2 regions of the Alteromonas sp. Mac1 genome follow, and region 2 is predicted to be linked to the other one. Evidence: predicted binding sites of a transcription regulator. Region 2 holds the regulator's gene; the other holds the start of a gene.
The links. The regulator FNR, encoded in region 2, switches genes on or off when oxygen is low (the NO sensors DNR and NnrR bind a similar motif). The targets are predictions, from matches to a motif close to TTGATCTAGATCAA.
Positions count from the first base shown of each region.

Region 1 (11,462 bases), 2.1 Mb from region 2:
CTAAAAAAGTGAAACTCGATATGGCACGCCGGTTTGATATTGCGCCCGAGAATATTGTCCAAACCGGTTTCTACCGCCCAAACCTTAATTTGAATGTGCTGCCGGTGGTAGAAGCAAATAAAAACCAAGCGCTATTAGATGAACTTAAGCGCCAGAAAGGCGCAGGCATTGTATATGTAACACTGCAACAAACCGCTGAACAAGTGGCCCGCTATTTACAACAAAACGGCTGTGCAGCAAGTGCATATCACGCGGGGCTAGACAGTGATGTGCGCCAGAACATTCAACAAGATTTCATGGCGAACAAGCTACAAGTGGTAGTGGCCACCATTGCGTTTGGCATGGGCATTGATAAATCTGACATTCGTTTTGTTGTGCATTACGATTTACCTAAGTCTATAGAGAACTACAGCCAAGAAATTGGCCGTGGTGGGCGCGACGGACAAAACGCGAATTGTACTGTATTGGCTAATCTTGATGGTCTGGTGACTATTGAAAATTTTGTTTATGGCGATACGCCAGACAAATCCGCTATTGAGCGGGTAATTAAGGACATTGCCAGTCAAGCGCCAGAGCAAGGCTCTGGCGCTTCAAGCAGTACTGCAAACAGTGCATCGGACAAAGGTATGTATCAATGGGAAACACAAATTAATAGCTTATCGACGTTAAGTAATATTCGTCAGCTACCCCTTAAAACGCTGTTAGTACAGTTGGAACTAGCCAAAGTTATCCGTCCGTTATACGCCTATTTTGCTGAATTCAAATACCGCTTTAATACCGAAAAAGCCGATATTCTCAACTTATTTGGTAAAGAACGAAGCGATTTCCTAAACGCCGTTTTCACCCATACCGATATGAAAAAAGTATGGGGCGTAGTGAATTTCGACAGTATTTTTGAGCATTACGGTGCCGAGCGTTCAAGAGTGGTGACGGCGTTAGAATATTTACACGAACATAATCATATCGAACTCGCCTCGCGTTTAATCACCGATGTGTACGAGGTGAATCAACAAGCACTGTTAGCAGATGATCTATCAGAAAGCTTGGCCGAAAGCCTAGCCCGGTATTTTGCTGAAAATGAGCTTAAAGAAGTAAAACGTATTGCTGCTCTGGTACGGTTCTTCGAGCTTAATAGCTGTTTAAACTATAACTTATCGGCCTATTTTGATGACCAACAGGCGCCAAAAGAATGCGGCCATTGCAGTGTGTGCAATGGTAAAGTGGCCAAACTAGACTACTCAACACCTATTCCCTTACCAAATAAAACCCAAGTAGCCGAGTCGATGGCAGCGCTTAATGCTCACCTTAAAGGTAAGTTTAACGAAACCATTACTGAATCTATCTATTGCCGTTTTTTAACCGCGATGACTATGCCTTTATTTACTCGTTTAAAAGTAAGGCAAGTTCCAGGGTTTGGAAGTTGTGAGTTTTGCAGGTATGGGGATGTGAAAGCCGTAGTTACTGAAATTTTAGATGAGGGCACAAGGCTTTAATACCTGTTACCATATGCAATAAATAAGCGCAGTAAATAAGTGCTGTAAAAAGGCAGTGCAAGAAATTTTATACTTGTACAAAAACGCCAAATGAATATTAAGATAAAAATAAAACTAGCGTTAAGCATTACATAACGCACTTGGCATAATACTCAGGATTACCATGGCCCTTAAAGCAACCATTTTTAAAGCGGACATATCAATAACTGATATGGACCGTAATTACTACAATGAGCACAATCTCACTATTGCTCGTCACCCTTCTGAAAATGATGCACGCATGATGCTTCGCATCGTGGCCTTTATTGTAAATGCTCACGAACAATTACAGTTTACAAAAGGCCTATCTGATGATGAAGTGCCAGACATTTGGCAAAAGGACTTCAGCGACGTAATAGAACTGTGGATTGAGTTGGGGCAACCATCTGAACAACGTATTAAAAAAGGCTGCAATCAAAGCCAGCAGATGATGATTTATGCTTACGCAGATAACAGCTTCGATGCTTGGTGGAAGAAAGAACAGAACAGCTTGCGTACCAGAAAGAACTTATCGGTGTTTACCTTGCCTGAGAGCTTATCTACCACTCTGGCTAATGCCGTAGACCGTTCGATGCAAATGCAAGTAACGGTGCAAGATGGTCAAATCTGGCTAACTATCGAAAGCGCGGGCAATAGCGAATGTATAGAAGTGGAAATTGAAAAGCATTTATAACAATAAGGTGAGTTAACTCACCTTTCATCTAAATTATGTTTGAATGTAAGTACTAGTTTCTTAAATATCTCTTTTTCTTCATCGCTAACATCTTTAAGCATGTCAAAAAAAACGCGCTCTTCTATTTCTACGAATATCTCAAGTGCGCGTTTTCCACTTTCCGTTAGCGATAGAATTTGGCTACGTTTATCTTCTTCACTTTGTACTTTACGCACTAAGTCGTTTTCCACCAATTCCTTAATTAATCTATTTATCTGAGCCTTATCTCTACCCAAAAAGTCTGTCAGCTTTTGCCCTGTACAAGCATCTATTTGACTAATGATTTTTAACGACTTCAACTGCATTGGCGCCAATGCTAAAGGGGTATTTTTTATCTCAGATAAGATCGTATTACGAATAGTATTGAGAAGATTGAACAAGGCATCATTGAATTTCATAGTACGAACAGAACCCATTTAGTTGACATTGTCAACTTTTTTCATTAAGGTTGACATTGTCAACTAATAGAGTGAGCGTGGTCATCATGAACCATATAAAGAAAATCTTAATTCTGCTGCCGGTAGCTATGCTACTGATTGGATTACTAACAGCCATAATGACATCTGTGAGTATTCTACCAGAACAAGCATTCATTCCAACGTGGTTAAGTGCGTTTACGTTCGCATTCTTAATAATGCTCCCCTTCGGCGGCGTAACTTTTTATTTCGTTAACAAACTCGTTCAGCGTATTTTTTCCTCTCTTTCAGTGTTGCAGCGCAATGTAATTCACGGTTTGACCATGGCCTTTATTATGGAGTCGGTTCTAGCGCTGATCACAACGTTTAATAACCAAGGCTTTCCGTCGCTTGAGCTATTTGTAAAAGAGGCATCGCTAAGCTTACTTGCCGCTTTACCTATTGGCATAGCAATGGCGTGTTTGATGAGTTTGGTAATTAAGCCAAGATTAGAAGCGCATTTTTCCTCGGCTACTTAAAAGCACTCCACTTTGATAAGCACAGCTTATCTCCCATGTTAGATAGCATGCCCTTTGAAGCGCTGTTCTCACAAGTATCATCTGTTCCATTACTGTCAGCGCTTTCAACGTTAGCAATATTATCACCTTGTAAAGAATCTCGTTTTTTCGCGTAGTCAAAACTGCCTGCAAGCTTATCTTTTATTGCTATTAAATATGAAACCGCCCCACTTTTTTTCGTATTCACGCCACTAGCTCCTTGTCATTTAGTGTAGCTAGTGTCGCGATTAGCTCTTTACTAAACCAACGATTAAATCTAACTTATAAAATAAGCTGAACTTATATGATGGAAAATAATGGATAAGCGATTACGATGGCTAAATAACCTGCTTTGTTTTGAAGTAGCCGCAAGACATGAGAGTTATAGCAAGGCAGCAGAAGAGTTATATATTTCACAAGCGGCAGTTAGCCAACAGATGAGACAACTAGAAACCAATCTAGGCGTAAGCTTATTTCGTAGGCAATCACGAAAGATGATTTTAACTGGCCCTGGCAGAACACTTTATGCATCGTGTGAAAAAGGATTTAGCGAAATCGTTAATGGTATGAACCAAATACACGAAGAGCCTTTAGAGGGAAGCTTAACAGTTACATCTACTCAAGCTTTTTGTTCATTGTGGCTTATGCCTAATTTATTCGAGTTTTTTAATGAGTTCCCCAATATTAATATCAATATTCAAGCATCTAATCGCATTGAAAGTTTACATAAAGGCGATATCGACGTAGCCATTCGTTTTTATACCTCAACCACCGCATCTCAGGATGACGGCCTTATTACGCGAAAATTTGGTGAAAATGGCGTCGTACCTGCTTGTTCGCCTGCCTTTCAAACTCAAAAGCAACTGCATTCTGTTGAAGATATGCTAGGCACGCGCCTGCTAGCACTTGCTGGAGAAGAGAAAGCAAGTTGGGAGTCATACTTCGAACACAATAAAATAAATCTATCGAATAAAGTGTTGAGAAAAACAGTGGTGTCTTCTAGCGATCTGGCCCTTAGCGCAGCGCTGGCAGGTCAAGGCGTCATGTTAGCCTCTGATGTTATGATAGGTCAGTATTTAAAATCGGGGCAATTGGTGGTGCCCGTTGATATTCCACATCCTGTACGCTGGAAATCTCACTTTGTTTATCTTAAAAACTCGCCGAAGCAGCAACGTATCGCACATTTTTGCGAATGGCTTAGAAAGAAAATGGCAAACCACGAAGCACTTCAACTGCAATAATAGGGTTAAAAGCGCATTAGCCGGCGCTGAAGATTTTCGTTCTCTTCTGTCAGTTTTTCTTTTTGTTTCAGCAACTCGACAATCATCGCGACCGCTATCCAATCCAATTCTAATTGGGAATATAGTGTTATAGCTTTTTTCACCCACCGTACACTATTGGTATCGAATACCCAGTTACGCGTATTGTCGCCTGAAACGGGCTCAGCAATACCATAATCGATAACTTCAATAATCATGTCTTTGCTTAGCTGTTCAATGTGGCAAAGTTCTTCAAAGGAAATAATGAGCAAGGTTTCAGACATCTTTTTGACTCCATTTTGAACGAGGATCATCGTGCGCTAATTGCGCTAGTTGTTGCCACAAAGCCTTGTCTTCGTCGGTCGTTTTATCTGGAGTAACGATTTTTAAAACAGCAATCATATCACCAAGGCCAGTTTTCATTTTAAGCCCTTTACCCTTAACTCGTAATTTATGACCCGTTTGACTATTTGGCTTTATATTCAGGTTAATCTTTCCTGCCAAGGTAGGTACTTCAACTTTACATCCAAGTACGGCTTCCCAAGGCAATATAGGCACTGTGAGTACGAGATTGTGCCCTTCTACATCAAACAGTGGATGAGGCACTAGGCGAATGTGCAAATAAAGATCGCCGCTTCTCCCCTTCCCCAGCCCTTTGCCGCCTTGGCCTTTTAGCCTGATCCGCTCTCCGTCAACCACGCCGCTAGGTATTTTAACTTTTAGGGTTTTATTGACGTGTTTAACGTTTCCATCTTCTAATGATGGCATCGAAAATTGAATCGTTTTTGGCGCTTCTGAAAAAAGGTCCTCAAGAAATACGGGAACTTCAATTTCGGCGTCTTGACCCTGACTATTAAATCCTGAAAAATCGTCTGGCTGATGGCTACGCTGCCTTTGGTCGAAGCCTCCACCACCAAATACTGAATTAAAAAAGTCGGAAAAGTCACCACCGGAGTGAGCGCTATTAGAATCATTACTACTTTGCCAGCCAGGAGGGGGTTGAAAATTGTCGTGCGAAGCAGTGCCATATTTTTTCAATTCATCGTATTCAGCTCTGCGTTGTGGATCTTTAAGCACCTCATAAGCTTCGACTAATTCTTTGAATTCATCATCAGAATTCTTTTCAGGTTGCATATCTGGGTGCAGCTTTAACGCAAGCTTTCGATATGCTTTTTTTATTGCTTTTAAATCAGCATCTTCTTCGACACCAAGAACCTGATAATAATCTTTAAATTCCATGCAATGGTGCTCAGCGTAATGACTATAGAATTAATAATATAGCGGATGCCGACAATGCATCGTTTGATACTGATCAAATATCATTGCGACTGCAAATTAAACGTACTTTTTAGCATAAGAAGGTCAGATTAAGCTCAACAATAGCGCTTACGCATCGAAAGTCTGCGTAATAACTTACCTGAAATGGGGCGCCAATCAATAATGCTGTACGCCCCAGCTATACTTTGTTTGGTTATAAATCTTGATGAGGACCGAAAATTTCGTAATGTATATGCTCGTTTTCAACTCCTAACTCTAACAACTGCTTTTTCACAAATGCCATAAATCCTGCAGGCCCACATAAATAGAAATCGCCATTTTTAATCGGTAACTGTGCTTGTACTGCGGTTAAATCCATTTGCCCTGTAAAATCTACACCGCCACTACTTTGATTAAACCACGTCATAGTTTGCAAACGGCTATACACTGCACTTAATTCATTTAAATAATTTGAAAATGAGTGCTGCTTTGTATTCTCGCATGCATGTAAATAAACAATGTCTTGGTTGGTATTATCGCTTAATAATGTTTCGAGCATCGCTACCATTGGCGTTTGCCCAACACCTGCTGAAATAAGCACCACAGGGTTAGCACTAGTGCGTAAAAAGAAATCTCCCGCAGGCGGGTAGAGTTCAACTATGTCACCTTGAGCTAGTGAGTGTAGATGATTTGACACCATGCCAGGCTTTGGCATTAGCTCTTTCTTAACGCTAATGCGGTAGTTTTCACCATTGGTTTTTTGTGAAATTGAATACTGACGAATTTCTTCGTATTCAGCGCTCTCAGGCTGAACTTTAATACCCAAATATTGACCTGATTTATGAGCAACAACTGCTTTGCCATCTACGGGCGTAAGTGTAAAACTTGTTACAAATTCAGATTCGAGCTGCTTATTAGTTATTTCAAATTGACGCGTACCTGCCCAGCCACCAATAGTGTTTTTACTATGCTCATACAATGCAGCTTCTTCGGTTATGCATATTTCAGCAAGCAGAGCATAAGCTTCACGCCATGCGTATTCTACGTCTGGGGTAAACTGCTCAGGAATTAGCTCTTTAAGAGTGCCAATTAGATGTGCGCCTACAATCGGATAGTGCTCAGGTAAAATATTTAAACTGGTGTGTTTATGATTAATGCGTGCTAATGCCTCTTTTAATACCGATAAATTATCAATATTTTGAGCGTATGCGGCTAATGCGTTAAACAGCGCGAATTGTTGGCGTCCACTCTCTTGATTCGTCATATTAAAAATATTCCTGAGCTCAGGATGCTGGCTAAACATACGCTTATAGAAATGATCGGTAACCACCGTACCTGCTTGCGCTAATAATGGAACGGTACTTTTAACAATCTCAATAGTTTTATCAGATAACATAATGTATTCCTGTTGGTAAACTAACCACTGCGCCCATCGACGCGACATCGCGTTAATATAGGTGTGCAGTGAATTAAAAATAATAAGAAAGCCGCTAACCACAGCAAAGCGCTAACCCGCCAAGCGAAGTATGGGCCAATAAAATAAGGTAGAATTGAGCGAGTAATGCCTGCCACCAGCACAAGAACAAAAGCAATGGACATGTAATTAGGAATGATGAGCGCGCGTCCCGTGTGACCAAGCGATACTCGGGTCATCATGGCTAAAATCATCATTCCTACTGCACCAATAGTGATGAGATGCAACGCGTCTTTAAAAGATATGACACTTGTGTAAAAGCTCAATGCTATCAGTAATAAGCCAACACCTAGCGCAAGGTAAGAAAAGTGCAAAGACCACAACAAAGGTACTTTCAGCACTTTTTTATTCCACCAAATACCGGCTCTAATTAAGTGAAGCGAAGCAACGACTAACACAATTAACGCAGGGCTAATTGAATCTAAAAAAAACTTGCTGATAAAAAACAAAGTGATTCCTAACATTGATAAATAAAGCAGTGCTTTATCAATGTTAGGCGTGCGCACTTGCTCGCTCAGCGCTAATCCCTTAGCGGTGAAAAAGGGAAGCACTCTTCCTGTCACCACGCCAATAAGTAAACTAATAACGAGTACCGCAGTATCTACCACCGCCAGTGCGAGCTGAATGTTGTTAATTAAAACCAGAATTAAGTAGAGTATATTAAGTGCGCACAGCACGCTCAGAATGGCTAAAAACTGATAGTTATTTTTACTTCTCGCTTTTAGAAGCATATTAGCCAGCACACCGATTGCGCCTAACCACCATGCTAGTTGCAGCACAACAACAGCCAATAAATTAGCACTGGCAAAATTAGGTAATACAATAAAAAAAGCTAAACGGGCACTAACCCATATAAAAGTAAGCACCATAAGCGCCTTGCCATTAATACTAGGAGCGCCCGTCCATGTTTGTGCAGCAGTAAGTAAAAACCCCACAACTACAACACCGGTAAAGCCAAATAGCATTTCATGGGCGTGCCAGATTGTTGCAGGCATTGTTAACTGCCAAGTCACATAACCTGTTAAAATAAGTAGCCAATACCCTATCGACAAAAATGCAAGCAAGCCTCCGGCTAAAAAACCAGGTCTAAACGCACGCATCCACAGCGGCCATGTCGTGATTTGATGGATAGTCGAACGTGAATGCATCAACGAACTTCCAGCCCTAAACCATGCTGAGCAACACAGCGCATCACATAGCTCACCTTTAAAATAGCTGCCATCACGATAGTACTAATATGGGCTAATAACTGTGCATGCATCGAAAAGTACTCTGCATACGGATAGCTAATTAAAATACTCACAATGATAAAAGCGAAGCTAAGCCCCAATATGGTATTAGCTGCAAACAAGAGCGAATGAAAAAAAGAGCCTAACTCAGAATTTCTGCTGGCATTACTTATTGTCAGAGTGTTCATAACCACCTCAGTAACCGTTAACGTTACTTAGCTATTACACATACTGTGCCACTAAATTAAATGACTATTTATCAATACGTTAAATATATTAACTTTACATAATATGTCTTTATGACCTACTCTAATTTGAATCATAAACACACGTAAAGGTCATTTTGACATGAGCCAACAATTCAATCTCACCCAAGTCGCGCTAGAACTAGCTCAAAGCACTCTGCACGAGCACAGTTTCGACCAGTTATTGGCAACGGTTGAGCGTGTAATACCAAGTGATGCTAGTGCACTGCTTGCCCTACAAAGAGATCAACTTAAGCCTCTTGCTATTAAGGGCCTTATGCCCGACAGCCTAGGTCGGCGCTTTACAATATCTGAGCACCCTCGCCTACAAGCTATTTGCAGTGCAAACCACGCATTACAGTTTGCACACGACTGTCCCTTACCCGATCCGTACGACGGACTGCTGTTGGCCAAAACCGGCGATATTCCTGTGCATGCTTGTTTAGGTTTACCCCTTTACGATAAAAGCGCGTTACTTGGTGTACTTACGTTCGACAGCCTTGATGCAAATGCCTTTAGCAACATTAGTGCAGATACACTCAATACCTTGCAAACATTGTGCAGTGCACATTTTAAAACGGCCTTAGAACTTGCCCATTACAAGCAAAACGCTCAGCATTCGCATGCACTTGTGCAAGAACTAACACGCGATACGTTAACTCGCGATGGCGGCGAAATTATTGGCCAAAGCGGGGTAATGCAAACACTTAAAAACGAAATAAAACTCGTTGCTGCATCTAATTTTAGCGTATTGGTTTTGGGTGAGACTGGCGTAGGTAAAGAATTAGTAGCACGAAATATACATATGAATTCTGCCCGCAAAGATCAGCCACTTATCCATTTAAATTGCGCCTCACTTCCCGAAAACCTGGCAGAAAGTGAGTTTTTTGGACACGCAAAAGGGGCTTTTACTGGCGCACAAAATGCGCGCCAAGGAAAATTTCAGTTAGCTGATGGTGGCACATTATTCTTAGACGAAATAGGTGAATTACCGCTGGCAATGCAAAGTAAATTATTACGCGTATTGCAAAGCGGTGAAATTCAAACAGTAGGTGAAGATACCCCAAAATATGTAGACGTGCGCGTAGTAGCCGCCACCAACCGTGACTTAAAAAACGAAGTGGCACAGGGCCGGTTCAGGGCTGACTTATATCATCGCTTAAGTGTTTACCCTATTACCGTGCCAGCACTTAACAAGCGCGAGCAGGACGTGACTTTGCTTGCTGGTTACTTTATTGAGCAAACAGCACGTAAATTAGGTATTAAGCAATTAAAACTGAGTGCAGAGGCAAACCTATTGCTGAACCAGTACAATTGGCCGGGTAATGTTCGCGAACTTGAACATGTGATTAGCCGCAGCGCACTGAAAGCTAAACAAAGCCAATGGCAAAACCCAATAGTGACTATTACAAGTGAACATTGCGACTTAACGCCGCAACCAAACGCAACCATGCTAGTTAGCGCTAAAAACACTATTCATACTATTACCAATCAACCTTTAAAACAGGCGGTCGAGTCATTGCAATTTGCGGTTATAAGCGAGCAGTTAAAACAGCATGATTATAACTGGGCCGCAACAGCACGAGTACTTTCGCTAGATCGGGCCAATCTAGTACGTCTTGCTAAGCGCTTAGGCATCGAAGTAAAAAAGACGATATAAGGCATCATGAATTACCCGTTCAACCCTTCAGAGTTAGAGCACTTTATACATAATGAACGCTGCCTCTACAAATTATGCTTCCGGCCCTTCTACAGTAAATACTAAGTGCCTTCGCATATCTTTTAAAATAACCCCTTTTTTTACCATAGCGGCACTTAACCGCTTTCGCCATTTTAATAATTCCGGCTCTGAAGCTGCTAGGGCTTGCTCATTTTCAAACTGAAAGCGCAGCAATAAAGAGCTTGGGAAAAGCTCATATTTCATATCAAACCAGCATTGCACCATGCCAGGAATTTCAGCGCGCCCTTGCTCTTCAAGCATATTGGCAACATCAAGGACAAGTGCTTGTTGTTTAATTTGCACTTTAGAAAGCTTTTTCATCTATGGTGTCCATCTTAAGGATTAGCGTTCACAGGCGCTAAACTTAAACGAAAACCTAGACGAATACCAAGAAAGCAGAGCTAATCAAAGCAAAAAACTCACTGCAGAATATTCTTAACATACCTTTTAGCTGCGTAAAACAGAACTCAACTCAATATATTCCAAACTCACTCAAATCTTTCAACCAATTGAATAATTTATACTTTCCCACCCCGTAAGTTTGACTTCATGAAGTATTTTCAAACCGTTAAGTTTCCGTAAGTTCTTTTTCTTGGTATCCGACAATACTCATTCCAACACCAATCGCTTTAAAGGCGCAGGTTGATGTCGCGACAAGAAGGATTGGTCTTTTCCACCCTACTTTAAGGAATGAACATGAAACCGTTAATGCTAGGTTGTTGCGCAATAATCTTGGTATTTCCTACCTGGGTAAGCGCAGTTACACATACAGATAATCACTATGCTGCCAATAAAAGCAATGGCTATGTTGCCTATATGAGTGAGCCAGAAACTCTGGTTATAGAGCTGGGAACCAGTACGTCTAAACGTGAAGTTCACCTTCCTCGTGTTCAGCAAGCCAGTGAGTTTAGTTGGTCGAATGACAATCGCTATCTTACCTTTACGACGCATAACCAGCACCTGTGGTTATATGATACACAGCTTGCCACGCTCCGCCTTATTGAGTCGATGCCAAGTACAGCATCAAAAAGCAAATACTCCCCCCAATGGTCAAACGCAGGAAATTGGTTGCTGTTTATATC
Region 1 is NZ_CP013932.1:3,426,761-3,438,222, forward strand. It holds gene AV939_RS14675 (RecQ family ATP-dependent DNA helicase) at 1-1,493, shown strand, start outside; gene AV939_RS14680 (YaeQ family protein) at 1,657-2,205, shown strand; gene AV939_RS14685 (MarR family transcriptional regulator) at 2,223-2,642, opposite strand; gene AV939_RS14690 (DUF2798 domain-containing protein) at 2,729-3,178, shown strand; gene AV939_RS14695 (hypothetical protein) at 3,171-3,404, opposite strand; gene AV939_RS14700 (LysR substrate-binding domain-containing protein) at 3,514-4,437, shown strand; gene AV939_RS14705 (chaperone modulator CbpM) at 4,443-4,739, opposite strand; gene AV939_RS14710 (DnaJ C-terminal domain-containing protein) at 4,732-5,694, opposite strand; gene hmpA (NO-inducible flavohemoprotein) at 5,927-7,108, opposite strand; gene AV939_RS14720 (NnrS family protein) at 7,129-8,334, opposite strand; gene AV939_RS14725 (hypothetical protein) at 8,334-8,603, opposite strand; gene norR (nitric oxide reductase transcriptional regulator NorR) at 8,764-10,320, shown strand; gene AV939_RS14735 (hypothetical protein) at 10,393-10,701, opposite strand; gene AV939_RS14740 (hypothetical protein) at 11,077-11,462, shown strand, end outside.
Region 1: a site for FNR is predicted at 5,758-5,771, ahead of AV939_RS14710 (DnaJ C-terminal domain-containing protein). Genes of this name have one in related genera too.

Region 2 (21,269 bases):
CTCCCTATTTTTGCTTTCTTTTATCTTGTTTGTTTTCAACAATTGAACCCATTTATCGAATGGTTTCGTACCAACTAATATAGGTACTAAAAAAGGAAATGTTATGTCTAATGGTATTAACGCCTCACACGGTAAAACAATTGCTGAACTCGTCATCCCATCTAAAACCTGGTCTCTACACCCAGAGAAAAAACCTGCATTCACTACAGTTGACGAAGCCATTGATTATTTTGCTGACAACAATGAGCCTCTTTATATTAAGGTGCCATTTGTAGGTGAAGATGATGATGTATTGGTTCATGTCAATTCTAGCGGAGAAGATGTGGTGTTTACTATTTCCGATTTGAATCACGGCGGTGAAAGTCGTGTTGATGCATCTCACCTTAAGAATTTGAGCAGCTCTGTGGTGGAGTTAATCGAGCAATGTTACGACGGTAAGAAAAGTCCCGAGACCATGTAATAGGGTAATAGGTTAGCCATCTTTTGTAATTTAACGTATGGCTTTGGAAGTCTTCGTTTAGTATTATTACAGTAAGATGATTCCCCATGTTACTAACGCCAATATCAAGCTGATAAATACTGCGGCCGACCCTATGTCTTTGGCCTTCCCTATCAGTTCGTGCATATCAGTACTTACATGATCAGATAATTTTTCTACAGCGGTGTTAAGTAATTCGGTAATAAGCACTATAAACAGCGAAAAGAGTAACAGTACTCTTTCGCTGTTTGTTACATCTAGTATGAACACAATGGGAATTAAAAGCGCCATTGCTACAATTTCTTGTCTAACTGCAGCTTCACTCGAAAATGCCGCTTTTATTCCTCGACAGGAGTAGATAGTTGCAAAATACAAACGAGTGAAACCTGAGCGCTTTGGTGGCATAACATCACAGTGTTTTAAGTCATTATTCTTAAACACTAACTTATTTAAATGACAGATATGTTACGTGTGTTTCAGCGCTAGTATTAAGCTCTCTCGCTATATACTCGCTATACATTTGCTATATTTTTACCGCCAACACATCTCTTTTCACACCATGTAGTACAGCATTGGCCGTAGAGCCAAGCAAAAGGCGAAGCCCGCTTTGTCCATGTGTGCCTATCACAATAAGATCAGCGTTAAGCTTTTCTGCTAAGTGATGTATTTCATCAGCAGGTGAACCAATTTCAACATTTAAATTGCTCGTTGGAATATCGTTGATTGCCGCAATGTCTTTCAGTTTTGTCATTGCTTGATCTTGCACGTCTTGTGAATAATCACGCTCCAAAAACAACCCGTAGGGTTCAACGTTTGTTTGTGGAAATGCCACATAGAGTAAATGAACGTTCTTTGGATCTGGGGCTACCCGCAATGCTCTCGACAAAATTTGGGTATAGTCTGAAAACACATCAACAGGTACTAAAACAGTGGTGTAATCGTTCATCAGTTCATTCCATTATTGGGAGTGGATAATCACAATATAGTTAACTTCTGTTCACAATTCTTTGATTGAAATCAATTCACGGTTCTAGATTTGCACCATAATAAAAATTCAAAGTAATAAAGTTGGAGTCGTGAACATGGCAAAGCTTACTTCTGTATTACCGTTTGTTGCGCTGTTATTGACAGGATGTGATTTAGGACCTGAGTCGCCTCGTGGATTTAGCTTACCTGAGGGGAACGCTGATGCTGGAAAAGTGGCATTTCAAAAATACCAGTGCACTGATTGTCATCAAATAGAAGGTATAACCATGCCAGATGACCATGCCTATCTTGTTCCAAAACCTATACCTTTAGGAGGAAGCAGCGGTAGGATCACCACGTACGGTGAATTGGTCACCAGCGTAATAAACCCCTCACACAAACTAACACGCAGGCAGCCCGTTAGCATGACTTCCGTAGATGGAGAGTCTCGCATGCGCAACATGAACAATGTACTTACGGTTCAAGAACTCATTGATTTAGTTGCTTATTTACAACCTAAATATAAAGTAGTTCCCTATAGAACGTCTGAGTATCGGTTGTACCAATTACGCATGCCAGAACAAGATAGTCAGGGCGAAAATTAAGACACTGATTTCGTTTCTTCTTCGATTTCAGCCAACAAGCTGCATGGCATAAAGCTATCAGAATTAGCTTCTTTAACGTGCAGCTTAAATCGCTCAGGAATATCATCACCCAACAGTGTTCCGGTTTTCACTAGCGGAAAGATTTCGTCGTACCGAGCGATACTTGCTTGATTGACACGTCTAAATATATGTGTGCGATTTAATTCCGTTGTACTCACATGCCCTGTTGAAGACAGCATATCCATTAATGCATGCAGTGTCTTTTTGTGAAAGCGATACACTCGCTCTGATTTATCTGTTACGTCTAGCCCTTTAGTAAGTTTTGGATCTTGCGTTGCCACGCCGGTTGGGCATTTATTAGTGTTACATGAAAGCGACTGCACACAGCCAAGCGCCAACATCATACCTCTTGCGCTATTACAAATATCCGCGCCTAAACTTAAGTTTTTAACCAATTGAAATGCAGAAATTATTTTTCCCGATGCAATGATTTTAATTTCTTTTCTTAAGTCGAAGCCAATTAAACAGTCATCTACAAAAGCCAAGGCTTCTCTAAGCGGAAACCCAATTGAATTTGTATACTCTAATGGCGCAGCGCCTGTACCGCCCTCTCCTCCATCAACGGTGATAAAATCGGGTGTAATACCGGTTTCTACCATTGCTTTACACATGGCGATAAATTCACTTTTTCGGCCTAAAGCTAGTTTAATGCCAATGGGCTTACCACCACTTAGATCGCGAAGCTTTTGTATATAATCGATCATCTCTAACGGCGTAGAGAAGGCGCTATGGCGTGGCGGAGAGTCTACCTGAGTACCTGGTTCTACCCCTCTAATCTTAGCGATTTCCGGTGTGTTTTTATAAGCGGGTAATATACCGCCGTGGCCTGGTTTTGCGCCTTGGCTTAATTTTATTTCAATCATTTTAACTTGCGGCAAACAGGCTTTTTCTTTAAACAGATCGGCATCAAACTTTCCGTCTTTAGTTCGGCATCCAAAATAACCAGTACCAATTTGCCAAACAATGTCGCCACCGTTTTCTTCATGGTAAGGTGTTAAACCTCCTTCTCCGGTATTGTGGAAAAAATTACCTTTTTTAGCGCCTTTGTTGAGCGCCAATATGGCATTTTTAGACAGGCTGCCGAAGCTCATCGCACTAATATTAAGAATGCTTGCATGATATGGTTGCTTACAGTCTTTGCCACCAATCGTTACTCTTGGATCGTGGTTCATTTCATCAATATCACGGGCCGATAATGAGTGCCCTATCCATTCATAACCATCGTCGTAAGTATTTAATTGGGTGCCAAAAGGAATAGTTTCTCTGCTGTCTTTCGCTCGTTGGTACACAATAGAGCGAAACATACGGGAAATAGGCGTACCGCCAGTATCTGATTCTAAAACATACTGCTGTATAAAAGGCCGCAGTGATTCAACGGTCCAGCGAGTTCTGCCAATTAACGGGAAGTTTTTTAGGATCGCATGTTTATTCTGGACTGTATCGAAGATTGCTAAGACGAGTAACAACACGGTTAATAATAGAAACCACCACGCGGGATGCCAGTAAAAGCCTACCAGTAAGTTAAAAATAAATAATGCCGTTAAGGTTCCTAAGATTTGATTTCGCATAGCTACTCCATGTGTGATTATCAGTTTTTACTGTTCCAACACAATTTTGGGTTTTATTAGGCGGTACATTTACTTATTACTATATCTTTAATTAATAAAACCTACAGCGATATAAACGCAACATAATGGTATCTACCTTTTACCATTCGCTCATGTTCCATTACATGCTAATCTAAAGACTTCTATATACATCAGCGTGTTGAGCACTTTTAATGATCGCCGCTAACTTATGTAAAAATGTAAGGTAGGAATGTCATGGCTAAAACGGACTACAAACATTCCTATTTGTACTAACTAATCGAAATGGTGAAAGGTAATTCATGGAGTATGCATTTCTTCTGTTCGCATTTGTTTGCGGTTTAACGGTTAAACTTATTGGGATCCCCCCGTTAGTAGGTTACTTGGTCGCGGGCTTCTTACTAAATTTCTCAGGCTACACACTCACTGGTGATCTTACCAAGATAGCCAACTTGGGCATTACCATTATGTTGTTCACTATCGGTTTAAAATTGAACGTTCGCGACTTAAGTAAACGTGAAGTGTGGGCCGGTAGTATTTCGCACACCCTTATTTGGGTGGGAATTGTTACTTGTGGTGTGTATGGCATAGCTGCCGTTGCCAGCCAATATATAGAAGGATTAACGTGGCAAAGCGCTACGCTGATTGCCTTTGCGTTAAGCTTCAGCAGTACGGTTTGTGTTATTAAGGTGCTAGAAGAAAGCGGTGAAAGTAAAACCCGTCATGGTCGCCTTGCCATTGGCATTTTGGTTATGCAAGACGTGTTTGCTGTTATATTTTTAGTGGCTGCCACAGGCAAACTGCCCTCGGTATGGGCACTTGGGCTACTGGCTCTTATTCCCGCTATGCCGCTTATTAACCGTGTTATCAATAAGTCAGGTCACGGAGAGTTACTACCCCTTACTGGATTTATTCTTGCGTTAGGTGGTTATCACTTATTCGAGCTAGTGAATATCAAAGGTGACTTGGGCGCACTGATATTTGGCATTATGTTAGCGCAACATGAAAAAGCCAGCGAACTTGCTAAGTCGTTACTCAGTTTTAAAGACTTATTCTTGATTGGCTTTTTCCTTACCATCGGGCTAACCGCACTTCCTGATTTCAATATGATTATTATTGCGTTGGTGTTCTGTTTATTTATCCCTATAAAGGCAGCATTATTCTTTGGCTTATTTACGTCGCTACGATTACGAGGCAGAACGTCTTATTTAAGCAGCCTTGTACTGTCTAATTTCAGTGAATTTGGTCTTATTGTCGGCGCGCTTGCCGTATCGCTGGGTTTACTGGCTGAAAGCTGGTTGGTAGTCATTGCGCTTTCACTGTCTGTCTCGTTCGTTATTACCAGTGTGTTGTACCGCACCTCGCATTCTCAGTATCACAAATATAAAGACACCATTAAACGTTACGAAAAGAACCGTCGTCTTAAAGAAGACATTTACCCTACTTTGCACAAAGCAGAATTTTTAGTGCTGGGAATGGGACGTGTTGGGCAAGGTGCGTTTAATGCGCTGTCTAAACTTGCTGATGTAAGCGTATGGGGTATGGACGCCGACAGAGTGAAAGTAAAACAACTTGCCAGTGAAGGATTAAATGTTATTTGCGGCGACGGTGAAGATGTTGATTTATGGGACAACCTTGAAATTAAAAACGTTCATTTAATTCTGTTAGCCCTACCTTCTATACAAGATGCAATCAATATTACTCGCCAATTAAGAAACGCGGGTTACACCGGTAAAGTAGCGGCAATCGCCCGGTATGAAGATGAAGTGAATTATTTATTAGAACAAGGCGTAGATAAAGTATTTAACTTTTTCACCGAAGCGGGTTTAGGTTTTGCCGAAGAAAGTTTAGCCTATGCAAATACGCAACAAGAGTAGCTGGCTATTCTTAATGCAAACAAAGGATGAAGTGATAACCATTTCCATTTGTATGCCATTGTTTTTAAAGTAATTTTTTGACATTTTTGCGTTTCCGTTCTACACTAGCTTCATATTCTTAATTAAGGTTCTTACTATGCAAGGTGACAAACAAGTCGTCGCAAAGCTGAATGATGTACTCACTAGTGAGTTAACGTCTATAAATCAGTACTTTCTGCATGCACGTATGTTCAAAAATTGGGGCTTACAAGAGCTCAATGAAAAGAACTACAAAAAATCGATTAAAGACATGAAGCAAGCAGATGAGTTGATTGAGCGCATTCTATTTTTAGAAGGGTTACCTAACCTTCAAGCGTTGGGCAAGCTTTACATTGGCGAAGATACTGAGGAAATGCTGAGCTGCGATGCCAGATTCCAAAAAGAACAGCTGCCACTGTTACGTGAAGCTATCGCACTATGCGAAGAAAAGCAGGATTACGTTACACGGGATATCCTCGAATCAATTTTAGAGTATGAAGAAGATCATTTAGATTGGATTGAAACTCAAGAATATCAAATTGGCGCTATGGGTATTGAAAACTACCTTCAGGCGCAAGTAATGGGAGATGACTAATGAAAGGTAATCAAACCATCATTAAAGGTCTAAACGAGCTACTTTCTTACGAATTAGCAGCGATGGATCAATACTTCATTCATTCACAAATGTATTTGGATTGGGGTCTTACTAAGCTTTATGAGCGTATCGACCACGAATTTGACGATGAGCGTGGCCACGCCACTAAACTTATCGAGCGTATGCTGTTTTTAGAAGGCGTACCTGACATGGTCACACGAACTGGTTTTAAAGTAGGTTCAGATGTACCTGAAATGCTTGAAAGCGACCTTCGTGTTGAATATGAGGTAGATGCAAAACTTAAAGAAGTCATCGCGTTATGTGAGTCTGAAAAAGACTATGTAACACGTGATATCTTAGTAGTACTACTTGACGATACCGAGCGCGACCATGCGCATTGGTTAGAACAACAACTTGGCCTAGTTAAACGCCTTGGTTTGTCTAACTATTTGCAATCTCAGATGTAATTCATACTACATTCTCGTTTCGAAGTTCAGGTAGCTTGGTGCTGCCTGCCCTTCTATATTTAACCGCAATTGCCACCTCATTGCCGATTCGTTACAGCTTCCTAACATAAACCAGCCTGACCACTCTCCATTGTTTTTATTTTCAAGTAATACGGGCACTTTTCCCATGTACATGTTTACGCCTTCAATCCAGGCACTTTCTATTTTTGTTCCGACAGGCAAATCTAGAACTAAGGTAATAGAGGTTTCAGGTTCTACTTTCTGTGAAAATTCCGCATAGGCGTGTCTGCCGTGTATTAAAAATTCACAGTGCTCGTTGACAAATGTACAGCTCTCTCCTATTTCATTTAAGGAGCTTGAAGAAGGCGTAGCGGACATTTGGTATTGATGCACTGCAAATACACATACTGCAACGACAAAAATGCAAAGGGGGGCAAGCCACTCTTGTGAATAAAATGATCTCTTTTTGTTACTGTTTTTTAGCATTTCTTAAATTTTGTATATTTCTTCATTGATGGAGATCAAGCTCAGGTAGTTTATGGTATCTTTTTGTAATTAAAAACCTTATCATCCGCGTACCAACTGGCTTGGAGACTATAATTATTACTCTTTCCGAGCTCGGTGTGAAGCGTTATTCCGTTGCTTTCGCATGTCTAGACCGTACTTGAACGGCTGTTGGAGACCATAGTTCATTTGAAGTGGAAGATTCATTAAAATGAGTGAAATAAGCCAAGCACAACCTGACTACAATTATAAAGTAGTTAGGCAATTTACCATTATGACCATAGTCTGGGGTATCATTGGTATGGGCCTAGGGGTATTTATTGCCGCGCAATTATTTGCACCTATGCTTAACTTTGACACACCATGGCTAACATTCTCGCGTCTGCGTCCTTTGCATACCAATGCCGTTATTTTTGCCTTCGGCGGCTGTGCTTTGTTCGCGACGTCATACTACATCGTTCAGCGTACCTCACAGGTTAGACTGTTCAGTGACAAACTTGCTGCATTTACGTTTTGGGGCTGGCAAGCCGTTATCGTATTAGCGGTAGTTTCTCTACCTTTAGGTTTAACCAGCTCGAAAGAATACGCTGAACTAGAATGGCCAATCGACATACTGATTACGCTGGTCTGGCTCGCTTATATCATTAACTTCTTCGGAACCCTAGTTATCCGAAAAGTGTCGCATATTTATGTTGCGAACTGGTTCTTAGGGGCGTTCATGCTTACCGTTGCTGTATTGCACATTGGTAATAGCATGGCCATTCCGGTGTCTTTCACTAAGTCTTACTCATTGTATGCAGGCGCAGTAGACGCCATGATGCAGTGGTGGTATGGCCATAACGCAGTAGGTTTCTTCCTAACTGCTGGCTTCTTAGGCATGATGTATTACTTCGTTCCTAAGCAAGCAGGTCGCCCAGTTTACTCGTACAGATTATCTATTGTTCACTTTTGGGCATTGATTTCATTGTACATTTGGGCTGGTCCTCACCACTTACATTATACTGCCCTACCCGATTGGACACAGTCGCTAGGTATGGTGATGTCTATCATTCTATTTGTTCCTTCTTGGGGCGGAATGATAAACGGTATAATGACGCTATCTGGTGCATGGCATAAATTGCGTACTGACCCTGTATTACGTTTCTTAATTGTTTCATTGTCTTTCTATGGTATGTCTACCTTTGAAGGCCCAATGATGGCAATTAAAACAGTTAACGCATTGTCTCACTACACAGATTGGACTATCGGCCACGTACACTCAGGTGCACTAGGTTGGGTAGCCATGGTATCAATTGGTTCTATTTACCACTTAATACCTATTCTGTTTGGTCAGCCAGCGATGTACAGCACACGTCTTGTTAATGTTCACTTTTGGTTAGCAACAATTGGTGTAGTGCTTTATATCGTAGCAATGTGGATGTCAGGTGTTCTTCAAGGGCTAATGTGGCGTGCAGTAAATGCTGACGGTACATTAACGTATAGCTTTGTAGAATCGCTTGAAGCGTCTAAACCTTTCTATGTGGTTCGTTTCATTGGTGGTTGTTTCGTGGTTACTGGCATGCTTATCATGGCTTATAACACATGGAAAACCGTTCGTGCCCCTAAAGGTAGTATCGCTGCTGATGTTACAACTCAGCCAGCGTAATAAGGAGACGACATAATGAAAAACCCACATGAGTTAATTGAAAAAAATGTCGGCCTGTTAACCGTGCTAATCCTTGTTGCGATTAGCTTCGGTGCCATGGTTCAAATTACGCCGCTGATGTTTCAGCAGCAGACAATGGAACCGGTAACAGGCTTACGCCCTTATACAGCATTAGAATTAGAAGGCCGTGATATCTATATCCGTGAAGGATGTGTTGGTTGTCATAGTCAGATGATTCGTCCGTTCCGTGCCGAAACAGAACGTTACGGCCACTACAGTGTTGCTGGTGAGTCAGTATGGGAACACCCTTTCCTTTGGGGTTCTAAGCGTACTGGTCCTGACCTAGCACGTGTTGGTGGGCGTTACAGTGATGAATGGCATCGTGTTCACCTGCTTAATCCGCGTAACGTGGTACCTGAGTCGAACATGCCTGGTTTCCCATGGCTTGCAGAAAACAAACTTGACGGTAAGTTAACCGCCAAGAAGATGGAAGTTTTCCAAGGCTTTGGCGTACCGTATACCGACGAAGATGTCGCGGGAGCACAAGCGGCAGTACAGGGTAAATCTGAAATGGAAGCCCTTATTGCATATTTACAATCTCTTGGCACACATTTGAAATAATATGGATCAAGGAATAGTAGGTAGCATTTTTACTGTCATCGTCTTTGTTAGTTTCATTGGCATAGTTTGGTGGGCTTTTAGTAGCCGCAACAAGCAAAAGTTTGATGAAGCGGCGAATTTGCCTTTCGCAGACGAAGACAAAGAAAAATCAAAAGAAGATTAGCAGGAGTCTCGAACTTATGAGTATGTTTTGGACAATTTGGATTTCAGTGATAACCCTAGGGTTAATCATTGGTTGCTATTTCCTTCTGCGCTGGTGTTTGTCCAATCAAACAGGCGTGCCAGAGGGAGAATCAATGGGGCATGAATTTGACGGCATCGAGGAGTTGAATAACAACCTTCCTCGCTGGTGGACAATCATGTTCTACATGACAATCATTTGGGGTTTTATCTATCTTGCCCTTTATCCTGGATTGGGTTCGTACGAAGGCTTATTTGGCTGGAAGAGCTCAAACCAAGGCATATTGACGCTTGAAGAATCGGCGCAAGCGCGTGTTGATGCAAAAGAGCAAGGCAAGTTTGTAGAATACGATCGAGAATTGGATTATGCGGCTGAAAAGTTCGACCCAATTTTTGAAGCGTATGCACAAATTCCTGTTGAGGAGCTAGCAAAAGACCCTGAAGCGAACAAAGTGGGACAGCGTTTGTTTATGCAAAACTGCTCTCAGTGTCATGGTTCTGATGCTCGTGGCCAAAACGGCGGTTTCCCCAACCTCACTGATAACGATTGGTTATACGGTGGTTCGGGTGCAAAAATTGTTGAAACCTTAACATTAGGCCGTAAAGCCGCTATGCCTGCATGGATAGATGTCATGGGTGAGAAAGGCATCGAAGAAGTTGTTGAGTACGCATTAAGCCTAAGCGGGCGTGATGTTGACCAGCAACTTGCTGATGCAGGTAAAGTTCGCTTTGCTGCATGTGCTGCTTGTCATGGTATGGACGGTAAAGGTAACCAAGCACTTGGTGCGCCTAACCTGACTGACAACATTTGGTTATATGGCGGAAGCCATCGTGCGGTTACTGAAACGTTAACCTACGGCCGAAATGGTGTTATGCCTTCATTCAAGAAAACTTTGGGTGATGACAAAATCCACGTTGTTGCATCGTACGTTTATAGTCTTTCTAACGACTAAATTCGTATAACCAACAATAATGCTAAAAAGCCTCGTTATCACGGGGCTTTTTTTATGAGAAAATAACCTTATTCAACTGGATGCCATATCTTTCCTATCGCGCCGGTTTTCCTGTAGTAAACGAGTTGAAATAATTAATGAATACACCTTGGTATAAACAATTCTGGCCCTGGTTCCTTATTGCCGTTCCCTTAATTACATTAGTAATGGGTGGCGTGTTATTGAAACTGGCTATTTCAACTGAAGATAGCTTAGTGGTAGACGATTACTACAAAGAAGGTAAAGCCATCAATGCACGGCTAGATAAAGAAGCCATCGCAAAACGCAAAAATATTACAACAGACTTAACCATTACCGATGGCAGTATCTCTGTAAAGTTTCATTCTGGTATTCCAGCAGAAGGAAACGCTCTTAAACTGAATTTTTACCATGTAACCATGGAAGAACGTGATGCGAGTGTATTATTAAGTCGTGATGCGAATGGTATTTACCGCGGCTTTGTTGAAAAAGACCTAACGGGTAAATGGCAGGTCTCGCTTTCTCCTGTTGATGATAGTTGGAAAGTACAAAATACGCTTCAACTTCCCTACTCTGGCGCCATCAAGTTTAACCCGTAATGAGCGAGAATCTTTGTTTCCATTGCGCGTTACCTAACGATGCAACACACAAATACGAAGCAGTAATATTAGGTGAAACTAGGCAGCTATGCTGCCCTGGTTGCCAAGCCGTTGCGCAAGCCATCGTTGATAATGGCTTGGAAGACTACTATCAGTTTCGTACTGAGCCGGCGCAAAAATCTGACGACGGTATTTTAGAAAGCCTATCTGCGCTCAACGTTTATGACGACCCAGCTCTTCAAGAAGAGTTTGTTTTCGATGAAGGCCAACACAAACAAATACAGCTAACCCTTGAAGGCATTACTTGTGCCGCGTGTGGTTGGTTGATTGAAAAACAACTGTCTAAAGTTGCAGGCATTGCCCAAGTAGCCGTAAATGTTCAAGAGCGCCGCGCATTAATAACCTGGGAACCCAGTGTTATTAAACTTAGCCAAATACTCACCACATTAAAACGCATAGGGTATGTTGGTTCACCGTTTCACCCCGATGAACATGAAGCTAGCTATAAACGTGAGCAAAAGTCGTTTATTAAAAAGTTAGGTTTAGCCGGCATTATGACCATGCAGGTGATGATGTTAATGGCCGGGCTTTACTTCGATTGGTTTGGTGCCATTGAACAAGAAACCCGTCAATACTTCTATTGGGTAGCACTTACCCTTACCACACCCGTTGTCGTCTATTCAGGTAGCGCGTTCTATTTAGGTGCTTTAAAGGCCATAAGCGCAAGAACCGTAAATATGGACGTGCCTGTAACCCTTGCTGTATTTGGTACCTACTTTGCGGGTTTACGTTCGACCTTGCTAGAGCAAGGTGAAGTGTATTTTGAATCTATCTGCATGTTTATCTTTTTACTGCTTTTAAGCCGGTTTTTGGAACATAGAAGCAGGCACCGAGCGGCGCAAATTTCGGCTAACATGATGCAGTATATTCCTGTCTCTGCATCAAAAATTGAAAGTGACGGCAGCATTGCTCAGTGTTTGGCGAAGCTTTTAGTGCCTAATGATGTGGTACTAGTAAAACCCGGTGAGACCATTCCTGTGGATGGTATTGTGCTAGATGGCACTGCCGCGGTTGATGAATCTATGTTAACTGGAGAATTTAACCCGGTTAGCAAATCGGCCAGCCATTTAGTATATGGCGGTACGGTAAATCAAGATGGCACATTAACGGTTAAAGTGACTCAAAGCTTAAAGCATGCTTTGGTCAATCAAATAGTACGCTTGCAAGCTAGCGCGATGGCAAGCAAGCCAAAAGCGGCTCAAATTGCCGATAACTTTTCTCGTTATTTTGTGTTCTCGGTGCTGCTTATATCTGCACTTACCTATGGTTATTGGACTTTTGCTGGTAGTGTAGACGCTTTTTGGATCACCATCTCTGTACTAGTGGCAACCTGCCCCTGTGCGCTAGGCTTAGCCACACCTTCAGCGTTAACTTGCGCTATGGCTAAGCTGAATCGTCAGGGCATTTTATTAAAGCGTGCTGACGCGTTAGAGCAGCTTACCGATATTGATACCATCGCTCTTGATAAAACCGGCACACTGACAGAAGGTAAGTTCTCACTACAACAGCGCTGGTTTGCTAAAGGCGTAGATCCGGTGCAGGTAATGGCGCTTACCGCTTTGTTAGAGTCTCGTTCTGAACACCCTATTGCTCGTGCCTTTGATAACGAAGCTGTTGAGTCACACAATAAAACCCCAACTAATAATATTAACGGATTTATCGTTACACCTGGTGGCGGCATTAGTGGTGAGATAAACAATGTAGTTTTTACTATGGGCTCAGCCGTATTTTGTAACTTATCAACTACCTCAAAAGTAGATATACCGGCAAACGTGTTTTTGTGTGCTGATGGTGTATTAATGGCCGCGTTCTGCGTAAATGATAGTTTGCGTCAAGATGCCTTAGCCACGCTCACCGCATTGGATGAACATCAACTCGTGGTACTAAGTGGCGATACTCAGACAAACGTTGATACACTTACTGCAGGCTTACCGATTAACATAGCAAAAGGTGGCTTGTCGCCAGAGCAAAAGTATTCTCAAGTGCATACTTTGCAAAAGCAAGGTCGCAAAGTCATGATGATGGGCGACGGTATAAATGATGCCCCTGTTCTTGCTAGCGCTGATGTGGCAGTTGCCGTAGGAAATGCCACCGATGTAGCGAAAACAGCTGCCGATGTTATTTTGCTAGGAGACAGCCTGCTGTCGGTACCCACCTTATTTTCAGTGGCCCAACAAGCAAAGCGTAAAATTCAGCAAAACATCGCATGGTCGGTAGGTTACAATATTATTATTCTCCCCTTTGCGGTATCGGGGTTACTCTCTCCCTGGATGGCCGTGGTTGGCATGTCGCTCAGTAGTATTATTGTGGTCACCAATTCAACTAGGTTATTAAGTAAATAATATGAGCATCATTTACGTATTAATTCCCATCGCTATCATCATTGTTGCGTTGGCGCTGGTTATCTTTTTCTGGGCAGTGAAAACTAACCAGTTTGAAGATCTCGACCGACAGGGCTATAGCATTTTGTTTGATGATGATTTGTCAGGTGATGAAAAGAAACTAGCCGAGCAACGTAAGCAGTTGCAACAACGCAAAGAAACTGATGACAGAGATTAATATATTCTCTGCCTTTTTCATTGGTATTGCGGGCGGTGTGCATTGCGTAGGCATGTGCGGCGGCATTGTTGCTGCACTTCGTACAGTAACACCAAGTAATGAAGCCGCTTTGCCTTACACTCTTGCTTATAATTTTGGTCGTATAATCAGCTACACCCTAGCCGGCGCTATTACAGGCGCTGTTGGCCAAATGGCCACCGAATTTGTACCTATTGCTAAACCTGTTTTGTCTTTGATTAGTGGCATTATGCTGCTGCTTTTAGCCTGTTACTTGGGTAAGTGGTGGCAGGGCTTAAATTACATTGAAGCAATGGGACGCGGATTATTTAAAGCCATTCAGCCCCTATCTAAACGCTTTCTTCCGTTCAAAAGTCCAGCCTATGCGCTGCCTTACGGTTTTATATGGGGCTGGCTTCCCTGCGGATTAGTTTATTCAACACTGACATGGTCGTTAGCTTCAGGTTCGGCCGTTGATGGCGCAGCTATTATGCTATTTTTTGGATTAGGTACCCTGCCCACCTTGCTAGCAGCAAGCGCAGGTAGTCAGTACCTTATAGCCGGTTTTAGGCACCCCGTGGTAAGGCAATGCTTTTCAGGAATATTGGCTATTTACGCGCTCTTTTTAATTTATGCAGCAATTTCATAAACAAAAGAGTAAGATTATAGTAAGTCGACACTATTTATAGTTTTAACCTATGAGCAAAGGAAGCCAATTCTCAATTCATTGTCAAAATTGCAGTTTCAGCCATTTGTGTTTGCCCGTTGCGCTAAACAAGACTGAAATTGAATCTTTAGATGATATTATTGAGCGAAAGAAACCTCTCCACAAGAGCGACTTACTGGTAAAGTCAGGAGATACATTTAACTCTCTTTACGCAGTCCGCACAGGCTCTTTTAAGTCTTTCGTCACCAATTCAGATGGTGAAGAGCAGATTACAGGTTTTCACTTTCCTGGCGATATTATCGGCTTTGACGCCTTACGGGAAAACAAGCATCAAAGTTATGCTCAGGCATTAGAAACTGCGATGGTGTGCGAATTGCCCTACGAAACGTTAGATGAGATGTCAGTTCAATTCCCCAAGTTAAGACATCAAATAATGAGTTTTATGAGTGCAGAAATTAAACAAGATCATGATCTCATGATGTTGCTTAACAAGCGCTCAGCAGAAGAACGTTTATTGTATTTCCTCTCACAGCTTTCTCAACGTTTCGAAGAGCGTGGATTTTCAAACAAAGAATTTCACCTTACGATGACGCGAAATGAAATTGGAAACTACCTTGGTTTAACTATTGAAACCATTAGCCGCCTACTAAGCCGTTTTCAAAAAGAAAATATTATTCAGGTGGACGGTAAACTCATTACTATTTTAGATTTTGATGAGATGTCGCAACGTTTAACGTCTGTGGTTGCACCTAATATTGCCTGTAATAGCTAATCTTTAAAGCTTTTGATCTAAAACAAGTTACGTAATAGCAAATAGGTATTACACTTAAATTGTAGCAACCAAAATTCTAAAAATGTTTGGAGGGGTTATGATTAAGTATGAACGTATTTTAGCGGTCATTGAAGCCGATAGTGATACTCAACCTGCGCTTAGCCGTGCATACGAACTTGCCAAAAAGACAGGGGCTTCTGTCACCGCTATGCTGGTGGTTTACGATTTATCTTATGATATGACTACCATGCTCAGCCCTGATGATCGCGAAGCAATGCGCGATGCGGTTACCAAAGAACATGCGGGTTGGTTACGTAAAACCCTTAGTGATTTAGGGTTTGAAAAAACCGATATTGTTGTTGAATGGAACAACCGCGCCTTTGAAGCTGTGGTGCATTACGTAATAGATAACAATATAGACTTGGTTGTTAAAGCAACCAAACGCCATGACGATTTAGCTTCTGTTATTTTCACTCCAACAGACTGGCACCTACTTAGAAAATGCCCCTCCCCCGTATTATTAGTTAAAGATCATGAATGGCCTGACAATGGTGAAATTATTGCCGCGGTAAATGTAGGTAGTGAAGATGACGAACATGCGCTACTTAACGACAAAATCACCGTTATTGCTAACGATTATGCCGCGTTACTCAGTGGCAACGTAAATCTGGTAAATAGCTACCCTGCTACACCGCTTAATATCGCTATTGAAGTTCCTGAGTTCGACCCTGATTCGTACAACAACGCCGTAAAGCACCATCACGAACTTGAGATGAACAAACACAGCGAAAAGTATGCTATTGATAGCGAGCGCTGTTACGTGAAAGAAGGTCTGCCTGAAAAAGTCATTCCAAGAATAGCCAAAGATATAGATGCAGAACTCGTGATAATAGGTACGGTTGGCCGAGTAGGTATTTCTGCAGCCCTTATAGGTAACACTGCTGAACATGTTATAGATGAACTGGTGTGTGATGTACTGGCAATAAAACCAGACGGTTTTATTTCGCCCCTTTCACGCTAGTTCTAACACGTTCGAACACAGCCTGTTGGCGCGGTTTGCTAGCGCAGCTTTATAGCCTTAACCACTATCGGGTTATAGCCGCATTTGTTAGCAGCGAGTGCCAACAAGATACAAAAAATCTTAACCTCGCACATTCAATTTTATTTCATTACTGTATAATAGCTTTTTTCGCAGTAACCAAGCTATTGATATGACCAGTGCAGGCACAAACCGTGCGGACGCTCCGTTAACCGCGTCTCAAAACAAACAAAAATACAGCTTTAACAAGCTACAAAAACGACTTCGTCGAAATGTAGGCAAAGCGATTGCTGATTTCGGCATGATTGAAAACAACGATAAAGTAATGGTGTGCTTGTCTGGCGGCAAAGACAGTTACGCTATGCTTGATATTCTCATGTTTTTAAAGCGCATTGCGCCAATTAATTTTGACATTATTGCGGTTAACCTTGATCAAAAGCAGCCAGGATTTCCAGAGCACGTCCTTCCTGAATACCTTGAAAGTGTAGGCGTAGAGTACAAAATTGTAGAAGAAGACACCTACTCTATTGTTATGGATAAAGTGCCTGAAGGTAAAACCACGTGCTCACTTTGTTCTCGATTACGTCGCGGTATTTTATACAGCACGGCCAAAAAGTTAGGTGCAACTAAAATTGCCCTTGGCCATCACCGTGACGACATGCTAGAAACGTTCTTTTTAAACATGTTCCATGGCGGTAAGCTTAAATCAATGCCACCAAAGCTGGTTAGCGATAATGGTGAGCACATTGTGATCAGGCCCCTTGCTTATTGCACTGAAAAAGACATTCAGCGTTATTCTGATGCCGTAGAATTTCCTATTATTCCTTGCAACTTGTGCGGGTCTCAAGAGAATTTGCAGCGTCAGAACGTAAAGGCCATGCTACAAGATTGGGATCGCCGTTTCCCTGGGCGTATTGAGTCAATGTTCAGTGCGCTTCAAAATGTAGCGCCGTCACATTTGGTCGACAAGAGATTGCACGACTTTAAAGGCATCTCTACACTGAACGGTCCAGTGGAAGATGGTGATATTGGTTTCGATCCGCCCAGCTTCGAGTCACCCAGTGATCCTACTGACGACACGGTTCAAGTTATCAATTTGATGGAATCAAACTAAATGAAAATTGGTCTAGCATTAGGTGCGGGTGCCGCAAGAGGTTGGACCCACATTGGTATTATTCAAGCATTAGAAAAGCTGGGTATTAAAATTGACGTGGTGGCAGGTTGCTCTATTGGTGCCTATGTTGGTGCTGCCTATGCCAGTGGCAAATTAGAAGGCCTTAAAGAGTGGTCTTGTTCTTTGTCAGATTGGCAGGTGCTTGCTCTGATGGGCGTTGGTTTACGTAGAGGCGGCATTGCCAGCGGGCAAAAAGTGTTTGATAAACTTGCCAGCGAATTTTGTGTTCCAACCTACGAAGCAATGGAAAAGCCGTTTGCTTCAGTGGCTACCGATTTGTACACAGGTCGTGAGGTAGTGTTTAGTTCCGGCGAGATTGGCAATACCATTCAAGCTTCGTGTGCTATTCCTGCACTATTTGCCCCTGTAGCCCATGGCGATCGTTGGTTAGTAGATGGTGCGGTAGTTAATCCGGTGCCTGTTAACCTTTGTCGCCAGCTTGGTGCCGATTTTGTTATTGCCGTGAACCTCAATGCTGATTTCAGGCCCCTTAGGCTTGAGAAATTACGACTAGATCACGAAGAGAATCAAAGAAAAACTGAAGACTTCTTCACTAAAAGCCAAAACGTGCTTAAGCAGTGGTTCTCACCTGATAGTAAAGAAAAAGAAGAGAGTGAAACCGATAGTAAACATAGCGAGCAAAACGAAGGTATTGCTAGCGACGCTATTGAAGCCATAGAAGAAACGATTTCGCCGCCGCCAAATAAAGTCCCTAGAGGCAACCCTCCAGGAATTTTAAGTGTGATGAGTAGTTCGCTTGAGATACTACAAGCGAGGGTGACACGTTCACGTTTGGCGGGCGATCCGCCAGATATTCTTATCGAACCCCAACTAACCGACGTGGGTATTATGGAATTTCACCGTGCACAAGAGCTATGTGAAAAGGGTGAACAAACTATCACCCGCATTGCTGAGCAAATTAAGTATCAGCTATTAGCTTGATGCCATCGCGGTAACACGAAGTGGGGCTCTCGGTAAGGTGAGCCCTTTATTTTCGTTAATTTCACTTTGTTCTAAGTGGAGTATGCCGTTATTAATGTGCAGGCCTTCTGGGGTAATATAATCCAGATTTTTATCATCAAATTGCAACATCAACCCTTTCACCGTTGGCATTAAGAACGATAAAAAGCTGCCCATTTCATTAAAAAAAGCCTCATATTGGCCATAAATAAAATTCAGCTCTTCTTTTGTATAACTGGCGGTTAGATAGCTGCTTTTTGTTTCTAGTTGCACCGACATATCACACACATTAGCCGCTTCTGATAAATCTATTCGCACGTATGCATTTGCTAATTTTAATGCTTTTTCGGTAGGTACAGTAAATCGATACTCATCGCTAACTACTAATGGAATAGTTTGTTTGTCCGTCACTATTTCCGCATTGTTGATTTCACATAAGCGCCCTTCACCAACACGCAAAAATCCAAAAGCGAACTGCAATGCTTGAGTATCTTCGTTATCCAGTTTTTTCACATGACTATAAAAACGGCTGTATTCTACGTTCACCATTTCGGCAGCAACACTTGTGGTGAGTAAGGCGCCAATCAGCGCGCTAGCTATACGTTTCATTCAGTTAAGAACTCCTGGTTAAACCGGATCATGGTTTGTAATTCGTCTACATAGGCCGCGCCACGCTCAGAGTAGTTCATTAACCCCTCTGCCAGGGCTACGCCAGTAATGGGGATTTGATTTGCCCTCAATCGCTCTCTAATTTCTCGTAAATCGGTGTAGGCATCGTGCCTATTAAGATTGCGCATATAAGTGTAGGTAGCACGAGAAAGGCTAGAAAACTTGGCAACCTCGTGCGTTGCGCCGGCATTTCGTTTACCTGGTACAAAGCCACAGCCTTTCACAAAGCACCAAATGCCAAAGAAGTTATAGCCTTTTCTGGCAAAACGACTGGTGCCCCATGCTGATTCATTCGCGGCTTGGACCAGCACTAGTTCAGCAGGCAAAATATCAATTTTATGTAGCAATGCAAGCAAGCGAGATGTTAGTGGTTGTTCCGCCTTTACCCGGTATTCTGTTTGTAGCCATTCGAGGCGGCTAATATCATCATCGGTTAGCGGCTCTTCGTTTAAAGCCTTACGATACAAGGTTTGTATGTAGTGTCTAAGGGTAAGTAAATACGCATTTTGTTTTTCAACTTCAGGGCGTAAATAATCAAAAAAGGCCGTTTTCTTTTCTTTAACGTCGGTATAAGCAGAAAAATCGGGAACAGGCTTAGTCGCTTCAGGTGTTTCAGGAATGTCTAAAATATCGGGTTCGCGCTTGGTTAGTATCAGCGCGTTAATGACTATGACTGCTAGTACAGCAATAGTAATTAAAACAATTTTTAGGGTTTCCCGTTTATGCATCGAAACTCGACTCATTCGTTTTATTTTGAACAGTGTGGCTTGGTGTGTGTTCGCCCTCTTCACCAATCATCTCTTCATACAACAAACCTAGCATGCTGAAATACAGGGGTAGAACCCATACAAGAGACAAGCCTAACGTTAACGGAACCGTGATAAATAATATAATGAAGACAGCAAAAACACCGGTTAATGGTGCCCAGTATGCATTAAATACACGGCACGATAAGATAATAGCGCGTAGCGGCGTTAACGATTTATCGGCAACTAGCATCAGTGAAAATGAGGTCGCCATCCATAAATAAACACCTGGGGCGAATAACAATACCAAGCCAATTTGTACCACTATGCCATTCACAAGCTGTGTAAGCGCTAATGCGAATATTAAAGACACGTAGCTGAAAATAGAAAATACCGTGGTCTTTTGACCTCTGGCATGGCTTACCCCCATCATGTACAACCCGCCAATAAGCGGCGCAACAATGAAAATAGCGACAATTTCAATTAACGATTGGTGTTCAAAAACAAAGGTGCCATCGTCATTAAAAATGATGAACTTCTGAGCAACAAACCCAAGTGCGACAAACGTAAGAAATAAAACCAATGATGCTTGGAATAGGCTTGAAAAATTTGCTTTCACCAAACCATTAGCGCGGGAAAACAACGATTTAATATCGAAATCGTACTGCTTTGAAAGTGTTCTTTCTAGCTTGCTTGATGGCTGGTTATCTTTAAAAGGCATTTTATTATCTGCCACACGTTCCTCTACTGCTGCTATCGAATTTAACCGCCGCATTATACATAAATATGGCGGTTAACCCCAATAACCACGCATTAGTTGATTAAATGTAATGCCTAGTGATTAGTTTTGAAAAATCGAGCTCTTAGGAAAATACTAGCCCAAAACTAATTTTGCGGCCAAACCAACCAATAAAACACCCATCGCGCGGTCGAGCCAATACCCTTTTTTACCAATAAGTTGAGCAATTTTACTGGTACTCAGTAAGTAGGATAAAAAACAAAACCAAAGCCCTGTTGCGATAGCTAAATAAATGCCATAGCCAAGTTTGATTGAAAAAGGCGTGTCGATATCAATAATAGCGGTGAAAAGTGATAAGAAGAACAAGGTCGCCTTAGGGTTTAAACCATTCGTCAAAAAGCCAATCCAAAGTGCTTTTTGAGCAGAAATTTGTGGGCTAGCTTTTATGTTATTAGCTGCCTTGGTGTTAGCGAGCCTGTTTTTATCAGAATTATCTACTTTATTATCTACATTGTTACTTACCTCAGCCTCACCTTCTACTGGTGGTTGGCTAGGCCCGCTTTTTAGTGCGCCATATGCAAGATATAAAAGATAACCTGCAGCAAGATAACTAAAGGTTTTAAACAGCCATGGCGTGGTGGCAATAACCACACTTAACCCCACTAATGAATACCCAACGTGCAGCAAAATTGCGAGACCAATTCCAATGCTGGTA
Region 2 is NZ_CP013932.1:1,324,443-1,345,711, forward strand. It holds gene AV939_RS05430 (hypothetical protein) at 104-460, shown strand; gene AV939_RS05435 (diacylglycerol kinase) at 527-883, opposite strand; gene AV939_RS05440 (universal stress protein) at 1,002-1,424, opposite strand; gene AV939_RS05445 (c-type cytochrome) at 1,561-2,049, shown strand; gene AV939_RS05450 (FMN-binding glutamate synthase family protein) at 2,046-3,677, opposite strand; gene AV939_RS05455 (cation:proton antiporter family protein) at 3,998-5,572, shown strand; gene bfr (bacterioferritin) at 5,709-6,185, shown strand; gene bfr (bacterioferritin) at 6,185-6,652, shown strand; gene AV939_RS05470 (hypothetical protein) at 6,659-7,138, opposite strand; gene ccoN (cytochrome-c oxidase, cbb3-type subunit I) at 7,368-8,801, shown strand; gene ccoO (cytochrome-c oxidase, cbb3-type subunit II) at 8,817-9,422, shown strand; gene AV939_RS05485 (cbb3-type cytochrome oxidase subunit 3) at 9,424-9,585, shown strand; gene ccoP (cytochrome-c oxidase, cbb3-type subunit III) at 9,602-10,555, shown strand; gene AV939_RS05495 (FixH family protein) at 10,693-11,172, shown strand; gene AV939_RS05500 (heavy metal translocating P-type ATPase) at 11,172-13,574, shown strand; gene ccoS (cbb3-type cytochrome oxidase assembly protein CcoS) at 13,576-13,791, shown strand; gene AV939_RS05510 (sulfite exporter TauE/SafE family protein) at 13,778-14,437, shown strand; gene fnr (fumarate/nitrate reduction transcriptional regulator Fnr) at 14,487-15,227, shown strand; gene uspE (universal stress protein UspE) at 15,325-16,248, shown strand; gene ttcA (tRNA 2-thiocytidine(32) synthetase TtcA) at 16,439-17,380, shown strand; gene AV939_RS05530 (patatin-like phospholipase family protein) at 17,381-18,382, shown strand; gene AV939_RS05535 (DUF2987 domain-containing protein) at 18,374-19,009, opposite strand; gene AV939_RS05540 (glucosaminidase domain-containing protein) at 19,006-19,797, opposite strand; gene AV939_RS05545 (stress protein) at 19,790-20,551, opposite strand; gene AV939_RS05550 (LysE family translocator) at 20,690-21,269, opposite strand, start outside.